4 regions of the Robertmurraya sp. genome follow, and region 1 is predicted to be linked to each of the others. Evidence: riboswitches for the same ligand, from Rfam matches in the RefSeq annotation. Region 1 holds a riboswitch; each other region holds the start of a gene.
What was found. A riboswitch is a leader RNA that binds a small molecule or an ion and turns the genes downstream of it on or off. The one in region 1 is predicted to bind cyclic di-GMP.

Region 1 (4,325 bases):
ATCCTCTGCGACTTCACAAGAAATATATGGAGTGATCCCCGCATCTGAGAACAATTGATCGATTACGGGACGAAATAGACTTTTCTTGTTAAAACAAACGAATTTTTCCTCAGCAATATCCTTTAATTCCACGGAATCTTTTGATGCTAATGGATGATCTTTATGGGTGATTACTACAATATCTCTCTTCATTAATGGAATAAAATCAATCTCTGGTTCATGTTCCGCATACGTACAAAAAGCTAGGTCATAATTTTCTTCCTTTAAGCCTTGGATGATATTCTGTGTTGTTCCTTGTATACACGAAAACGTCACTTGTCCGCCCTCATTTGCTTCCATAAAGGACTGAATAATTGATGGGACAAAATCAGCGCCTAAGGAAAAAATGAATGCTAAGTCAATGATACCCGTATTGGCATTGGTGAGCTTTTGAAGATTCCTTTCACCCTTTTCAAGCTCCTCTAATCCGTTTTCCACATAGGTTAAAAAATATTGGCCGTACTTTGACAGCTTGATATTTCTACCAACCTTTTCAAATAACTTTATACTTAATTCTTTTTCAAGCTCGCCTATTGCCTGACTAAGACTTGGTTGTGTGATATATAGCTGAGCTGCTGCTTTTGTATAATGCTGCGTTTTGGCTAGCACACGAAAATATTGTAAATGTTTCAGGTTCATAAACAGCGCCCTCCCTGTTTCCAATCTTTAAACAAAGTATATGATGTTTTTTAGACAAGAAAAAGGACTGAATATGAACAAAAAAGCACTCTTTTGAGTGCTTTTGCGTTCTTTATGGTTTCATTGTTTTCCAGCTTCCCACATGGTGGATAGCAACTCCATTGTATCCAAGAGTTGTTCCATAATGAGAGGCAACAGTAGCAAGTTGCTCGTTCATGTAGGCTTCTCCTTCTTCAAAAAAAGAAATCATATCTCCTTCGTCTGTTGCACCTGTTTCTACACCGATTACTAATGTCTTATTATGTTTCCCAGCAAAGGCAACTTCATTTTTTACGATTTCAATGATGGCAGGAGCTGTATCACGGTAGGCCATAATCGTTACACTATTCGTTTTTGTAATGACCCACTCCGCTAGATTTCCTTTACCATACGTATTATTATAAGAAACTTCATCAAACCAGAATGGCAGGTCCGCTTCAAGTGGTAGTTTTAATCCTGCAGCTGAAGTATTCGCTTTTGTTATCAGTTCTTGATAACTTTTTACAGTAGCTGCTCTATTCGTATTCCAACCGCTATATAAGTAGGGCTCTACATCTAAATGAATCCCCGTAAATTTTTGAGAAGCGGTTGACCCTGCTTGATAGGTTTTTAACCAATTCATAAGAGCATCTTGGTTTCTGTAGCCTTTTGGTGCCACCCAACCCGGCGCTCCATCTAGAGCATATACTTTTATCCCTTTTACCGATGCCTTCGTAATAAAGCTACGGTATACATTCATAGGGATATCACGATCGAATTGTACATAGACTTTGTTGATTTGCTTTTGTTCAAGAAAGCTTAAGGTTCCTGTTTCATTACTCACAATTTCCCACGGATTCCAAAGCCATGTGGAGCGATCTACTGTTGATGCACTCATTTTTGATCCAAAGCCTCCAATTGAAAAAAGCAAAACAATAATCATTGATACAACGAGCTTTTTCACTTCATGTTCCCCCATTCTGCCAGCCGAGGCTCACAAAATGAGACCTGGCAACCTGACGACCATTCGCATGACAAGCGATTAGGCTCACGGCTTTGCGTCCTTCCCTTTCGGAAAAGTTTGCCTTTTACAGTTTTTCTTTAATTATACTTTATTAAAACAGACTTTTGCCTCAGGTATTTTTACCCAATCAATAATTTTCTTAATCTTTTTATTATAAAGAAAGATAGAACTCCGATTAAGGCAATGTACAACTCAATGATCCATAAGCTTTTAATGTATCCAGTTTGATAGAAAGCTAAAGGAAAATCAATCGCCGCATGAGCGACTATAGCGAGCAATACGTATTGGAATTTCTTTTTGATAACAGCAACTAATACAAGTAAGCTGAAAGCGATTTGCATAAAGAGGGCAAAGAAGCGTTCTGGTATTGCCCATAAGTAGTGAGAAACTCCCTGATTTAATAATGTTTCTTTAATGGTTGCTGCCTGATCACTTGGAAGACTAGCTCCGATAGATGAATCAAATGTACCTGTATTGATCATGGTTGCAAAGATAAGAAATGGCACTACCGTTGAAAGAGCAATTACTACTGCTTCAATGCCACCCCAGCCAACCCCAAAGGATAGACCACCCTTGTAATCCTGATATTTTTTTAATAGCCAAATAAAAAGAATATAGCGTCCTACTTCCTCAAAAATCCCTGCAGCAAAACCGCCATATAATCCAAATAACCATGGATGTTCCACATAGTTTGGAAAACTGGTTATGACGACAACATGAAGAAGTTTCTCTAATACTTGAGTAATAATAACAAACCCGATGCTACCTATTATTAACGGCTTGAGAGAAATTCCTACTTGTTTTTTTGTAAAAAGAATGGCAGTAACAAATAGAAGAATAGAAAATATAATAACTGCAATCATGCTCGAGATCGTTGCATTGCTTATCATCGTAAATCCCCCTTGTTTTTTTATTATCATTATTGATAATGATAATATTAAAGTAAGAGTAATAATCTGTCAATGAATTTTGTTCATTTTTCCCAATTAAAAAAAGCACCTCTAGGAAGTGCTTCTTATCTTCTTGCCACATGAACCTTTAATTGTTTCCCTTTTACCGTTGTATGTTTCATTTCAGACAACACAAGTGACCCTTTTCCATTTAGGATTTCTACATAAGAGACCGTGTCAAGAATCGTGATAATTCCGATATCCTCTGCAGTTACACCATCAATTTTTGAAATGGTTCCTACAAAATCAACAGCGCGCAGCTTCTTTTTCTTGCCGCCATTAAAATAGAGTTTGGTGATATCCTTATTGAGTTCTTCACTTTTTAGTTGCTTAATCTCCGGTTCCGAACTAATCTTCTTTTCAAAGGCAGGTCGTGATCTCTCCAACTGTCCCGAAGCAGGTTTCACCTTCTGTGGAATAGAAAAACCAATTAATTGTTCTATCTCTTCTAACAATCGTTTTTCTCTATCTGTCACAAAAGTAGTAGCCTTTCCTTTCAAGCCCGCCCGCCCGGTTCTTCCAGTACGATGCACATAGCTCTCTTTTTCATATGGGATATCAAAGTTCACCACGAGTGAAATATTTTCGATATCAATTCCTCGTGCTGCCACATCGGTTGCGATTAGATAGCGGAACTCTCCCCGTTTAAATTCACTCATCACATCTAGACGATCTTCCTGTATCATTCCACCATGTATTTTATCGCAATCATATCCAAGCTTCGTTAGATGATCGACGACCATATCGACACGGTCTTTTGTCCGGCAAAAAATGATACAGCTATCCGGGTTTTCAATAATCGTTACATTTTGCAATAATTGAAGTTTTTCATCTTCCTCCACCCAAAATAATGAATGCTCAATTAATCCTTCTGAAGTACTTGAAGATTCAATCTCAACCTCCACAGGAGAGTGTAAATAGTTTTGAGCTAGCTTTTTTATGGTATCAGGAAGAGTGGCTGAAAAGAGCATGGTTACTCGATTTTTTGGCATTTCTTCAATAATTGCCTCCACTTGTTCGATAAAGCCCATGTTTAGCATTTCATCCGCTTCGTCAATCACTAGGTATCGGACACGATCTAACACAAGGGTCCCTTTTTGAATATGATCAAGCAGTCGACCTGGTGTCCCTACAACCACATGAGTTTTTTGCTTAAGTTTCGTTTTTTGATACATAAAGGATTGCTTTCCGTATACTTCTACTGCATTGATTCGTTTTAACCGGCCGATATTTATAAAATCTTCTTTTATCTGTACAGCTAACTCTCGAGTAGGGGTAAGCACGAGAGCTTGTGGTTTATTTTCTGCCCAATCGATCATTTCACAAATCGGAATGGCAAAGGATGCTGTTTTTCCACTTCCTGTACGTGACTTTACGACCACATCGCGCTCCTCTATCACAAGCGGAATGACCTTCCTTTGAACTTCAGTTGGTTGTTGATATTGTAAGCTCGCTAAAGTACTCAATATTTCTTCACTTAAGGTGAAATCTGTAAAATCCATCATACAGCCTCTTTTCAAAAATTCTTTACAATACTAATTTTACCGAACGTATTCTTTTTATTAAGCCAATATGTAAAGTACATTTCATTTGACCACATATTCATTAAAATGTACATGTTTCTTTAGGAACAGAGGGAAAATACTTTCACGATG
Region 2 (4,325 bases), on a different contig from region 1:
AGTTTTTAGATGCAAAAGACCCATCAGCCTACGGACTACTTTGGGGAGGATTTCCTTTGGGTAACCAAAATGGAAGTAAAATAAGTGGGGGTCTGTGGAATAAGACAATCCAAATCACTCATATGATGTATATAAAAAAATAGGGTGTGATCGGGCATGAAAAATCAAAATGTAGTGTTCTATACTATTAGAGGTTCGACAATTAAAAAATTTATAATACTTGATTGTATGACTGGTACAGGTATTTATTATGCGTTGAAATTCATAACTTCTAGTATAATAGTTGGGATTGTTGGAAGTATGGTTTGTACAGAAGGTCTTAAAAGAATGCCTTGTAAGATCTGTCCATAAGTAAACAGGGGTAATAATCATGTGAGGATTAACGCTTTAAAACAATAATAATATTGGAGGGGTTTTATGAGGTTAGTAGGGCAACATATTTATCTTCGACTTTACAAAACTTCTGACGCCCGCGAGCTAGCTAACTTACATATTAGAAATCGCGAATTTTTTCAACGAGTTTGCCCATTACTCCCAGAAGCCTTTTATACAGAAGAACATCAAAAAATACGCATTGAACGGGCATTAAAAATGACAGATGAAGGTCAATTATATGCATTTGGAATCTTTTTAAAAGCAACTGATAAACTTATCGGAGACATTTCATTAACTCAAATTGCTAGGGGAGATCTCCAAAACTGTTATACGGGATTTACTCTAGATAAGGAGTATAATGCAAAGGGCTATACAACAGAAGCTCTTCAACTTGTTGTAGACTTTGCTTTTAGAGAATTAAAATTACATAGAATTGAAGCAGGAGCTATGCCTGACAATTTAGCATCTATTCGTGTATTAGAAAAAGTAGGGTTTAAAAAAGAAGGTATAGCTAAAGAAAATCTAAAGATTAATGGCAAATGGACAGATCATCAAATATTAGCTATCATCAACATCTCGGAAGTGTAAGCTCATTTCACTTTCAACAATCTGACACCTCAGATAGGATATCTAAGGTGTTTTACATTTCTAATTAATTATTCTATTTTTATTTCTCTTTTTAGCATGATACATATTTTTATCAGCTTTAGAGAATAAGTTGGTCATATTGCCCAAAGAATGATCTTCGAAAGAAAAGCCGATCGATAATTTGATTTCCCTCTTAGAGGTTTCATTATACTTCTTAAACTCCTTTATTATTTCATCGACTAGTTCTTTCGCGGTGTTCTCTGTAGAATGTTCAAGTATGAGAGCGAATTCGTCTCCACCAAGTCTAGCAACTGTTACTAAATCTGAGGAGAATTGATTGAGTAACCCCGCTGTTTCCATGATGATAAAATCTCCCTCTTTATGTCCGAAATGATCATTAATATATTTCAATTCGTCTAAATCACATATGAGAATCGCTATAGGAATATTTGACGTTTGATCAAACTGTTCAAATTTATATTCAAAGTACTCGCGATTATATATCCCAGTTAAAGAATCGTGGCTAATTTGATACTGCAACTCCTTTTCTAACTGGATTTTATCGTCGATATTTCTTAAAACTCCCTGTATCGCAACAAGCTTTCCATTTTTATAAATGGGAGTAGCATATTCTTCAAAATATCTATATTCCCCATTTTTATCAAGCCATCGCTGTACAATACTCTCGTCAAAATTTAGTTCTCCGTTAACTTTTTTTTCAAGAATATGAAAATCATCGGGATGAATATCTATAAAGGGTATGTCGGAATTCTTAAAGGCACGTTCAATCGAACCTGCTCCAAAAAAATGTTCAGCTGAAGGACTAAGATACTTAAATTCTCTTTTTGGATAAACCTGAAAATAATATAGAAAATCCCTTGTATTTTCAATTATGTCAACAAAACTTTTCTGATTTTCTATTATCTTCTTTCTTTGATTTTCCCATCTTCTATATAAAAGAGGGCTTATCAAACTAACTATAGCCATTCCTGTAATTAACCCAGTTGTAAACTGTATGCTCATTTTAGACCCTCATCTTTTAGAATATATTAAAATATAAATCATACCATATAGTAAATGGATGTCCTTTGTTCCTATCGTCCTGAATATAATAAAAGACCTACCGCTACCGATAGGCCTTGAACACTTTAATCGGTAACTGGCTAACATAGTCAAATACGACCTTAGTCCCTATAGTTTTGCGTCGTCATTTTTCAATGAGTTTGCCTTTTTTATTCATTGAGTAAATAGTCCTATTTCTATTATAATAGCTAAATTTTCAATATCAATAAAAATTACTTTGAACCAAATAAACAAGAGGTGTTTATATGAAAAACTGGCTAGTGCGACACAAGTGGGATATTCCCCTTGCTATTGTATTCTTGGTATCTCTTACAATCATCCTTCAAGTACAACTCGAAGGAACTTCTTGGTATCTCTTACAATCATCCTTCAAGTACAACTCGAAGGAACTTCTTGGCATTTGCTAACAATTCCTCCTTATTTGATACTTGCATCGATACTAAGGAGCATAAGAAAAAAACAAATCATACAAGAAAGTAGAGGTCGTGCCTAGTGGCTCGGCTTTTTTTTATTAGAAAACGTCTATCTGAGAAAGGTTTTCAAGAAGAATATTACTAAATAATTTACCAGATGGAAATTTATCAATAATAAGAAAATCTTACTATATCGGTGTTATACAACGAAAAAATTGTATAAATTTTTAGAAAAATTAGTTTTTATACTTGTAAGCCCTTCCATAAGATGCTATTATTCGAATATACCTAGTAAATATTTTAGTTATTGTTAAGTAAAAGTTTACGGGTGTTGAAAAGAATATGAAGAGGGTTATGAGATGGCTACTATCAAGGAAATTGCGGACAAGTCGAATGTATCAGCATCTACGGTTTCACGGGTGTTAAATAACGATGATACGATTTCCGTTCAGTCTGAAACGAGGGAACGTATTTTCCAGGTTGCTAAGGAGCTTGGATACGAAACGATTTTAGAAAGACGGTTGAAACAAAAACAACAGACTTTGAAACATGTCGGGATTATCGTTACCCAATCATTGGACGAGGAGATCAATGATCCATATTTTTTATCCATCCGCCAAGGGATTGAAATGGAACTTGCGAGTCATGGGATCAGAACCGTTACGTTCCGTTTACATGAAACGGAGACCAATCAAATGATTGACGACCTTGATGGACTCATTGTCGTCGGCAGGGTAAAAGAGATGGCGCTCAAGGCCATCAGTAGAGTGGAAAATGTTGTGTACATTAACCACTCGCCTAACGATGATTTGTATGATGCGGTTGTGATTGATTTTGAAAAGGCCACAGAGAAAGCGATCAAGCATCTATTAGGAACCGGCTATAAGAGTATCGGGTATATCGGAGGAAGGGAGAAGGAGCATAGCAAAAATCAAAAGTTCAACTCTGAAGATAAACGTCTCACCACCTTTGAACGCTTGATGAAAGAACAAAAAATGTTCGACCCGGAGGCCGTTTTTATCGGTGAGTATTCAATGGCACAGGGTTATGAATTAATGAAAAAAGCCATTTATATGAGGAATTTTCCCGAGGCGTTTTTTATTGCCAGTGATCCGATGGCGATTGGGGCGTTAAGAGCATTACAAGAAGCCAATCTCAAAGTTCCTGATGATGTAGCCATTATCGGCTTTGACGATATTGAAGCTGCATCATTCGCAAGTACACCTTTGACGACAATCAGAGTGCATACGAAGGAGATGGGGAAAACAGGAGTAAAACTTTTACTAGATCGCCTGAATGGAAGAGAACTTCCATTAACCGTGACCCTGCCGACTGAATTGGTGATCCGGGAGAGCTGCAAGAAAAATAAATAACTTTTAAGGAGGTGGTTTTCGGAAAATAAGACCATGTATCTTTTTCAACGATTTAATGCCCACCCTGACAGCATGAAAGCTAGCAGGGTGCAAAGTGACTGCCATCACACTGCATTGGGCGAAAACTAACAAACTACTCCACCTATGAACGGGAGCTAATTCTATTATATAGTTGCTCCCAAACGTCAGCAAGAAAACGAACTCATTTTAATAGGTAATTTTTACTTGTTATTTAAAAATGACTGAGGGGGCGTTTATTTTGAAAAAGCTTTTAAAAACGGTGGCGTTTGCAGCCGCGTTGACAACGATTGTGACTGGATGCAATAAAGCTTCCGGGGGTAATGAAGCAAACAGTGATAAGACGGTTGTAAACTTGTTTTCGACTGTAACGAATGAAGCAGATAAAATTACTCTGCAAAATGTGGTAAAAAAGTTTGAAACGGAAAATCCTGATATCGATATTAAAGAAAATTATCCTGCTGACGGGTATGAA
Region 3 (4,325 bases), on a different contig from region 1:
GGTACACCATTAACCTATCACTATGTAAAAAAGCAAAGTCATTTACCTAATCCCGTTATTCTAACTTTTAACAAACTACATTATGATGCAGCTATCATTGGAAACCATGAGTTCAACTATGGCCTATCCACATTAAAACAAAGCGTCTCTGAAGCTCAATTTCCCATTTTATCTGCCAATATACTTAACAATCAAACAAAAGAACCTTTCTTTGGCAAACCCTACACCATTAAAATACTTCCAGAAGGCATAAAGGTGGCCATTTTAGGTTTAACAACACCTTATATCCCAAACTGGGAGAAAGCAGAACATATAGATGGATTAGAATTTGAGGATGCTGTGGAAAGTGCTAAAAAGTGGATTCCTCATATCAAAGAAAACGAACAACCTGATCTTTTCGTTGTTTCCTATCATGGTGGCTTTGAAAGAAACCTCAAAACTGGAGAACCAACCGAAGCGGTCACAGGTGAAAACCAAGCCTATCAACTATGCCAAGAAGTAGAAGGCATTGATGTGTTATTAACGGGACATCAGCACCGCTTATTGGCCGATGAGCTAAACGGTGTTACGATTGTTCAACCTGGAAACAGTGGAGTTTGTATGGGGCAGGTTGATATAGAGTTTACTTTGGATCGTGATCATAAATGGAAGTGTCTTTCTAAAAAAGCCTCTCTTGTTCCGGTTAAGGAGTGGAAAGAAGATGAGGAAATATTACGATTGATTCTACCTTACGAAGAGAAAACGCAAAATTGGCTCGATCAACCCATCGGACGTATTCAAGGCGATATGATCATAAAAGATCCTTTCCTTGCGCGTATAAAAGAACACCCTTTTATAGAATTTATCAACCAGGTACAAATGGAAGCAAGTAACGTTGATATATCCAACACCGCTCTGTTCAGCAATCATGCCATTGGCCTTCCAACGAACGTAACGATGAGGGATATTGTTTCAAATTATATCTATCCAAATACGTTGACGGTATTAGAGCTAACGGGACAAGATATTAAGGATGGATTAGAAAAAAGCGCTACTTATTTTATCGTAAACGAAAATGGAGAAATAGCAGTAAATCCCCAATTCATCGACCCTAAGCCTCAACATTATAATTACGATATGTGGGAAGGAATTCAATACACAATTGATGTTGGAAAACCAGTTGGTGAACGAATTGTTTCTCTAATGAAGAATGGTGAAACTTTGGATCGGAAGCAAAAGTATCACGTGGTCATGAATAATTACCGCGCTACCGGTGGTGGGAACTATTCTATGTATAAGGGAAAGAAAGTCATAAAAGAAATTCAAATCGACATGACTGAACTGCTTGCTAATTATTTTTCCAAGTATGGAACAGTAAAAGCTACAGTCAATGATAATTGGAAGGTAATTCAAACGTAAAAAGGTGACAATGGTTAGCCCCCATTGTCACTCTTCATTCCCTGATTCTGCCCTAATTAACTACCGTTTTATTTTTCCCTGTTCTCTTTGCTGTATAAAGTGCTGTATCTGCCCCTTTAAAGAGATCTTCCTTGTTCATTCCAGGCAACAGTTTTTGTACACCAATACTGATTGTTACGTGTCGCCCTTTGAGCTCAGGGAAACTAGTGTTTGCAATACTTTCCCGGATGTTTTCCACCCTTATAATAAAATCCTCTTCCGACGTTCCCATTGTGATAATTCCAAATTCCTCTCCTCCGTACCTAGAAGGAAAGTCATCGCCAACAGAGAAAAATTTAATTTGCCTTGCGACTTCTATAATGACACTGTCTCCAGCTCTATGGCCGAACGTATCATTGATTTGTTTGAAATTATCAATGTCAAGGACGGCTACATGAACGTTTAACTCCTCTGATGAACGTAAACCAACAATCGAATCCAACTGTTCATGAAAAGACCTGTGATTATATAACTCCGTAACAGGATCTAACCGGGAAAGCCTTTCCATTTGAATGTTTTTAGAGAATAGATCATTTTTTTCTTTTGTTGTTTTTAACAATTCTTTCATCACTTGATCACTATGTTTCATGAGGCTGTATATAAGTAGTGAAATCCCTAATAAAATTAAGATAATAATAATCAAATCTGCTGTATCCATAGAAGCATGTACCGGTTCATAAAAAAAATAAATGAATAAAAAAGTGAGGATCGATATAAACACTGAAAAGCGAATGATTCTTTTATTATAGAAAAACAATGAGACCAGAACAGGAGTAATGAGTAAAACCATCAAAATTACTTTATCGTAAATACTAATAATTATGATGCTAATAAAAAGAGTAATTACAATCATGATATAGTACTCCGTGTGTTTCCGGAATTTACTCATAAACAGCTCTGCACATGCCATGACAGCGATAAATTTAAATAATGGAAATAAAATCACTTCTAAAAAAAATAACCACTTATCATAAGTAGTAAGAAAAAAGTGTATACCTGTCCCTAACAAATACAGTCCAATAATAACCCATAGGGTATTCAATATATCACGAATAAGTAACCTTTTATCAAACATCTCTTCTCTATTCATTTGATCTTCCTCCAATTTCACGTAGCATGTTAGCACTTCGTGAAAGCCATCTCTGGCTGTATTCGATAACCTGGCAATCTTAGCTTTCACCTTAGACCCACGGTTTTGCGTCTCTACCTTTCAGTAGATTTGCCTTTTCGTAATTGGAATAATTACTACTTTAGTACTATTATACTCGCAATATTGATGGATAGATATATGATTGCAAATTGTAAAATCAACCAATTGGTGACATAAAAAAAGAGCCTTCATAAATGAGGACTCTCGCCTTACTATACTGTCATTTTCCAACTAGAAAAAGCTAGCCAATTTTCTTGTTCCTTGTAATCCGGCATAATTTTCCCAACAAGTCTCCAAAAAGAACGATCATGATTTAAATGCAACATATGGCACATTTCGTGCACAACCACATAATCAATTACCCTTTGGGGTGCCATCGCAAGCTTCCAGTTAAAAGTTAACTGCTGATTGGAATCACAAGTTCCCCACGTACGATTGCTGTCATTAATACGGACCACCTTTGGCTTTATTTTAAAGTTGCTTTGATAAGACTTAATACTCTTCTCTACCAATGTCTTACATTGCTGATAGTAGAAGCGCTTTAGTGCCTGTCTAATTTTTTCTTCCTCTAACTCTTTTACATAGATAAACAGTTTATTTTCTTCAAACTTCACATGATTCTGCGTAAGATTTGCGTCGTGAAAGATTTGGATGGGGTAGGTGTTTCCTAAATAAAGAAAACTTTCGCCATGGTCATAAACCTTTTCCTGCGGTCCAAGCGCTCGCGCCTTCATTTCCTTAGACTTCTCTTGAATCCAGTCCCATTTTTCTTCGATAAATAAAAGCACATACTCATTGGGTGTTCCTTTAGGAGCCTGGACTTCAATATTTCCATAAACATCAACGGAAATTCCAATAGACTTGCGTTTTTTGTAGTTTATATTGTAACTGATCGTTTCACCTGAATAGTTGTGTATCATGTCATCACCTTTATCTGCGAAATGCTATACCCTCCATTTTATGATGATTCCCTATATGATCTCAAGAGCCTTTGTAAAAATGACATTTGTCATGTGATTTTCATGACATCCCTTACTAAAATCACCTTTTCCATGATTATACAATGAAAGTATCAAATCAGGAGGTGTTCAAATATGAACGAGGTCATTCGCTTAACTAATGTATCAAAATCTTTCCAGCAAAAGACGGCTGTTAACCATATCAACTTTTCGATTAATAAAGGAGAAATAGTGGCCATCTTAGGACCGAATGCTGCAGGAAAAACAACTACGATATCCATGATTTTAGGTTTACTTAAGCCCTCAGCAGGCAACATCCAAATCTTTGGACTTTCCCCAAAAGCAAAGAACGTACGTGAGAAAATTGGCGTGATGATGCAGGAAGTTAGTATGATGCCTGGCTTAAAGGTTCACGAAATACTCACACTTATACGAAGCTATTATCCTAATCCCCTTTCACTTGATGAACTTATTGAAATAACCGGTCTAACAGAGCAAGATCTAAAAACACAGGCAGAAAAATTATCAGGCGGTCAAAAACGTCGAGTTAGCTTTGCCCTTGCACTTGCCGGAAATCCCGATCTCATCATTTTTGACGAACCGACTGTAGGCATGGATATCTCATCAAGAAACCGGTTTTGGCAAACCATTAATTCTCTAGCCAAACAAGGAAAGACCATTCTTTTCTCTACTCACTATTTGCAGGAGGCGGATGATGCAGCAGAGCGGATTCTTCTATTTAAAGATGGAAGGATTGTCGCTGATGGGACACCGTCGGA
Region 4 (4,325 bases), on a different contig from region 1:
ACAAGGTCTTACGTTGATATAGAGCCTTCAAAAATTCTTCCTAATGAAGCAACGGGAACGTATACGGCTGTTTTGGATGTGGATGGGGAAATGGTGGTTGCTTTAGCAGATATGGGCATTTATGATCGTGTCGATTTAGAGTTTGTTGAAAAGCGCTGGGGTTTTCTTGCATCAACAGAGCTTGTCATGATTGATACAAACTTCCCTTCTGACGTACTAGCAAAAGTGATTGATCGCTGTAGAGAAGAAGCGATTCCCCTCGTGATCACCCCTGTTTCAGCTCCAAAAATTAAGAAGTTGCCACAAAATCTTGATGGTGTGGCTTGGCTTATAGCAAATAAGGACGAAGCAGAGGCGTTAGCTGGGAAACCAATTAAAGACGAAGGTGACTTTTTTAAAGCTGCAGAAGCAATTATGAAAAAAGGCGTGGAAAGAGTTGTTATTTCTCGCGGAGACAAAGGACTTATTTACTTTACAAAGGCGAATGAAGCGGGTGTATTGTTACCGCCGAAGGTTGATGTTGTTGATGTAACGGGTGCAGGAGATGCACTGGTTGCAGGAATTGTTTATGCCTACTTACGCGAGTTAAAAACGGAAGATGCCTGCAAAATTGGAATGGCATGTTCGATGCTTACTTTAGCAACGGAGGAAACGGTTAACCCGTCATTGAATCATCAACAACTACAAGAAGCTTTTCAACATAATTTCCACTAAGGAGAAAACAAACATGGAAAAATACTTAGAATACTCACAAGAAGTTTTAGAAGCGAAAAAAAATAATGTACCAGTAGTAGCATTAGAGTCAACTATCATCTCTCACGGAATGCCGTACCCACAAAATGTACAAACGGCAAAGGAAGTAGAAGACATTATTCGTAAAAATGGTGCTGTACCGGCTACGATTGCTATTTTAGATGGGAAAATAAAAATAGGCTTATCAGACGAAGAGTTAGAAATGCTTGCTACACGAAAGGACATTGAAAAGGCGAGCCGTAGGGATTTACCTTACCTAGTGGCGACGAAGAAAAATGGAGCAACAACGGTAGCGGCAACGATGATCTGTGCAGAGCTTGCTGGCATTGAAGTGTTCGTAACCGGTGGGATTGGTGGAGTTCACCGTGAAGCTGAAGTAACGATGGATGTTTCAGCTGATCTTCAAGAACTCGCTCAAACCAATGTTGCTGTTGTGTGCGCAGGGGCAAAATCTATTCTTGATATTGGTTTAACACTAGAGTATTTAGAAACTCATGGGGTGCCAGTCGTTGGCTTTGGTACCGAGGTACTTCCGGCTTTTTATACAAGAACAAGTCCCTTCCAAGTGAATGTTCAAGTGGAAAATGAAAAGGAAGCAGCAAGCATGATTCGTACAAAGTGGGAGTTAGGATTGAAGGGTGGAGTGGTTATTGCTAACCCAATCCCAGAAACAGATGCTCTTGATGAGCAATTTATCAACAGCGTGATTGAAGCGGCTTTAAAGGAAGCAAAGGAAAATGAGATTGCGGGTAAAAATGTTACTCCATTCCTTTTATCAAAGGTAAAAGAATTAACAGAAGGAAGAAGCTTGGAAGCAAATATTGCCTTGGTTAAGAATAATGCTGAGGTTGGATCAAAAATAGCTGTTCAACTTAACACTCTATCTTAAAAAATATTTTTGAGGAGTCAGTCTCATAAGGACTGATTCCTTTTTTTTTGCATAAAAATAGTACTAGATTTACAAACTCTGAATATGTACACCACAACGAACGAATTGTTCTTAAAAAAACTATAAAAGTAAGAAATAGGGAGAAAGGAGATGAAAACGGAAGAAAACTGTTCATTATAACGAAAAAACGGTTCGTTTAGGGTGTTTAGTTTACCAGCACTACCGTCTAAAATAAAAGTAAATTATTCTTTATATAGAACAAAAATTAATAGAATAAGAAACGAAAACTATTAGAATAGTAGGTGGCGGGAATGTACCGAAAGAACTGTGACAAATGTTATCGCCCTTCATACAGCAGCTCGGAAGCAGGGGAATGGATCTGTCCTATATGTGGACATAATCTAACAAAGTTACCTTTTTTTGATGCAGTTACACTGGAAAGGGTACATGTAAATATCATTCCTATCCAAAGGAAATTAAAAGCATATGAGAATCAAAAACTAGGAATAAAGACTTAATTGTTTAAAAGTCAGAAAATTTTAAAAATGATTTCGACAGTGGGCGACATGAAGACTTATGATTTTTGTGTTTGTTCTTACAAATGTAAAAAATGTATGTGTCCATTGGTACTCAATTGTTCTTTATGGAGATCTTTGTCGAATAGTGTAACTAAAAAGTTGGGAAATTTTTAAAGTGTATGACAAATTTTTACACAATTTACTAAGATCGAGTAGTAAAATGATTGATAAGTGAATCACATAGGGAGAGAAAAACACAGAAAAAGGCAAACCTTCTGAAAAGGGGGGACGCAAAGTCGCAGGTCTAAGGTAGTTAGAAGTTTTTTTGCTAAGACGGCTGGACTGCCTGGAATACGATCGTATTTTAGGGGGAGATTGAGGGATGTTGGAAACGAGTGAAGTGACATTAGAAGAGCTAGACTATGAGTGGATGATGTTGATCATTGAGGCAAAAAAGTTAGGCCTAGAGAAAGAAGAGATTAGAAGATTTTTAGGTGAGAATGAAATTAGAGGATAAAAAGAAACTAGCTTACTTAGCATGTTGTTTCATACATAGAATGAAAGTATTTCTGTTAGGGTCGGACCGTATGGGAATGCTTTTTATTTTGGAAAAAAAGACAAAATCACCTGGATTTTGTCTTTTTGCATTAGTTATTATTTGATTGATTACTTCTCCATTTATTAAACTCAAGAAATTCTTTAAACTGATCCTTCGAAACCCCGGAGTTCATAGCCTCTTTCACAAGCTTCATCCAGTCAGAGTCTAGTTCGTCTTTATTTGGGTGCTCATGTATAAGATGGTCAACTGGTACATGAAGGACAGCTGAAATTTTCTCAAGAAATTGGATAGACGGATTCGTTTGTAAATTTCTTTCTAATGAACTTAAGTATGATTTCGCGACACCAGCTTGTTCAGCTAGCTCAGACATGGACATTTTCTTTTCAAGACGAAGTTTCTTAACACGATCTCCAATCATCTAGATCACTCACCTATCTCTCTGTATGAATTCATAATAGCAAAAAAAATTGGTTAGTTCCATATTCAGAACGAAAATAGTAGGTTTCGTTCTTAAAATTTCTTTAGTTAGTCACAAATGGATGGTTATTACGGTTCTAGTGATTAAAAGCTGATTAACAACTTTTAATGCTTCTATGTAGCATTATACACAATACCATTCGTATTGAAAGTGATAATTATGGGCGTAACTAAAAAAAATCTACTGTCCACCCCATATGGACAAAACCACCCAATCTGTCCACGAACGGTGACAGACACCACAAAAAGACAGAATGGCCCTTTTTGTCCACGAAGGGTGTCTGACACCCTTTTATACCCGGGATTGGGGTGGGTGAAACCTATTTTTTTTGTTCGACAAATTCTTTTTTTTGTGGTTGTTGATTTTAAAGGGGTGAAGGGAATTCAATCAAACGTTTGATTGACTATTGTTTGAGGTTATCTAACAAAATTAGACATAGGAATGCTTTGCTAATATAGACCGTTAGAGAGTACAATAAAGACTATACATTATTGGGATTTGGGGAAGTGAGATAAATGATTGTTTTAAAATCACCTCGTGAAATTGAGGCAATGAAAAAAGCAGGAGAGCTTCTGGCTGCTTGTCATAAAGAAATTAAAAAAATGATCAAACCAGGAATAACAACTTGGGAAATTGACCAGTTTGTTGATAAATATTTAGCGCAGCATGGGGCAATTGCTCAGCAAAAGGGTTACAGAGGTTACGAGTACGCAACATGTGCTAGTATTAATGATGAGATTTGTCACGGCTTTCCAAGAAAAGAACCTCTAAATACAGGGGACATTGTCACAATCGATATGGTTGTCAATGTGAATAGCGCCTTAGCAGACTCTGCGTGGACGTATATCGTTGGAGAAGCTTCTGAAGAAACAAACCGTCTTGTAGAGGTAACAAAAACGAGCTTATACAAAGGAATTGAAGCAGCCGTCGTAGGAAATCGAATCGGAGATATCGGACATGCGATTCAAACCTACGTGGAAGGAGAGGGATTCTCGGTCGTAAGAAACTTTATTGGCCATGGAATTGGCCCCTCCATTCATGAAAAGCCGGATGTTCCGCACTTTGGACTACCAGGAAAAGGTCCTCGCATAAAAGAGGGAATGGTATTTACGATCGAACCGATGGTAA

Region 2: linked by a shared signal. The riboswitch ahead of ACGLXV_RS22975 (sensor domain-containing diguanylate cyclase) and the one ahead of ACGLXV_RS18615 (amidase) in region 1 are both predicted to bind cyclic di-GMP.
Region 3: linked by a shared signal. The riboswitch ahead of ACGLXV_RS11565 (GGDEF domain-containing protein) and the one ahead of ACGLXV_RS18615 (amidase) in region 1 are both predicted to bind cyclic di-GMP.
Region 4: linked by a shared signal. The riboswitch ahead of sinI (DNA-binding anti-repressor SinI) and the one ahead of ACGLXV_RS18615 (amidase) in region 1 are both predicted to bind cyclic di-GMP.

Annotation. Positions count from the first base shown of each region.
Region 1 is NZ_JAKFCQ010000149.1:24,806-29,130, forward strand. Features, by position in the region: gene ACGLXV_RS18610 (LysR family transcriptional regulator) at 1-678, opposite strand, end outside; gene ACGLXV_RS18615 (amidase) at 791-1,660, opposite strand; cyclic di-GMP riboswitch class I at 1,704-1,792, opposite strand; gene ACGLXV_RS18620 (YhfC family intramembrane metalloprotease) at 1,840-2,610, opposite strand; gene ACGLXV_RS18625 (DEAD/DEAH box helicase) at 2,736-4,175, opposite strand.
Region 2 is NZ_JAKFCQ010000186.1:2,772-7,096, reverse strand. Features, by position in the region: gene ACGLXV_RS22980 (GNAT family N-acetyltransferase) at 418-963, shown strand; gene ACGLXV_RS22975 (sensor domain-containing diguanylate cyclase) at 1,024-1,986, opposite strand; cyclic di-GMP riboswitch class I at 2,115-2,201, opposite strand; gene ACGLXV_RS22970 (hypothetical protein) at 2,292-2,453, shown strand; gene ACGLXV_RS22965 (LacI family DNA-binding transcriptional regulator) at 2,819-3,832, shown strand; gene ACGLXV_RS22960 (ABC transporter substrate-binding protein) at 4,092-4,325, shown strand, end outside.
Region 3 is NZ_JAKFCQ010000084.1:47,675-51,999, forward strand. Features, by position in the region: gene ACGLXV_RS11560 (bifunctional metallophosphatase/5'-nucleotidase) at 1-1,398, shown strand, start outside; gene ACGLXV_RS11565 (GGDEF domain-containing protein) at 1,451-2,527, opposite strand; cyclic di-GMP riboswitch class I at 2,589-2,671, opposite strand; gene ACGLXV_RS11570 (M48 family metallopeptidase) at 2,800-3,507, opposite strand; gene ACGLXV_RS11575 (ABC transporter ATP-binding protein) at 3,682-4,325, shown strand, end outside.
Region 4 is NZ_JAKFCQ010000057.1:372-4,696, reverse strand. Features, by position in the region: gene ACGLXV_RS07695 (carbohydrate kinase) at 1-714, shown strand, start outside; gene ACGLXV_RS07690 (pseudouridine-5'-phosphate glycosidase) at 728-1,642, shown strand; cyclic di-GMP riboswitch class I at 2,416-2,510, shown strand; gene sinI (DNA-binding anti-repressor SinI) at 2,543-2,677, shown strand; gene ACGLXV_RS07680 (helix-turn-helix domain-containing protein) at 2,808-3,137, opposite strand; gene map (type I methionyl aminopeptidase) at 3,713-4,325, shown strand, end outside.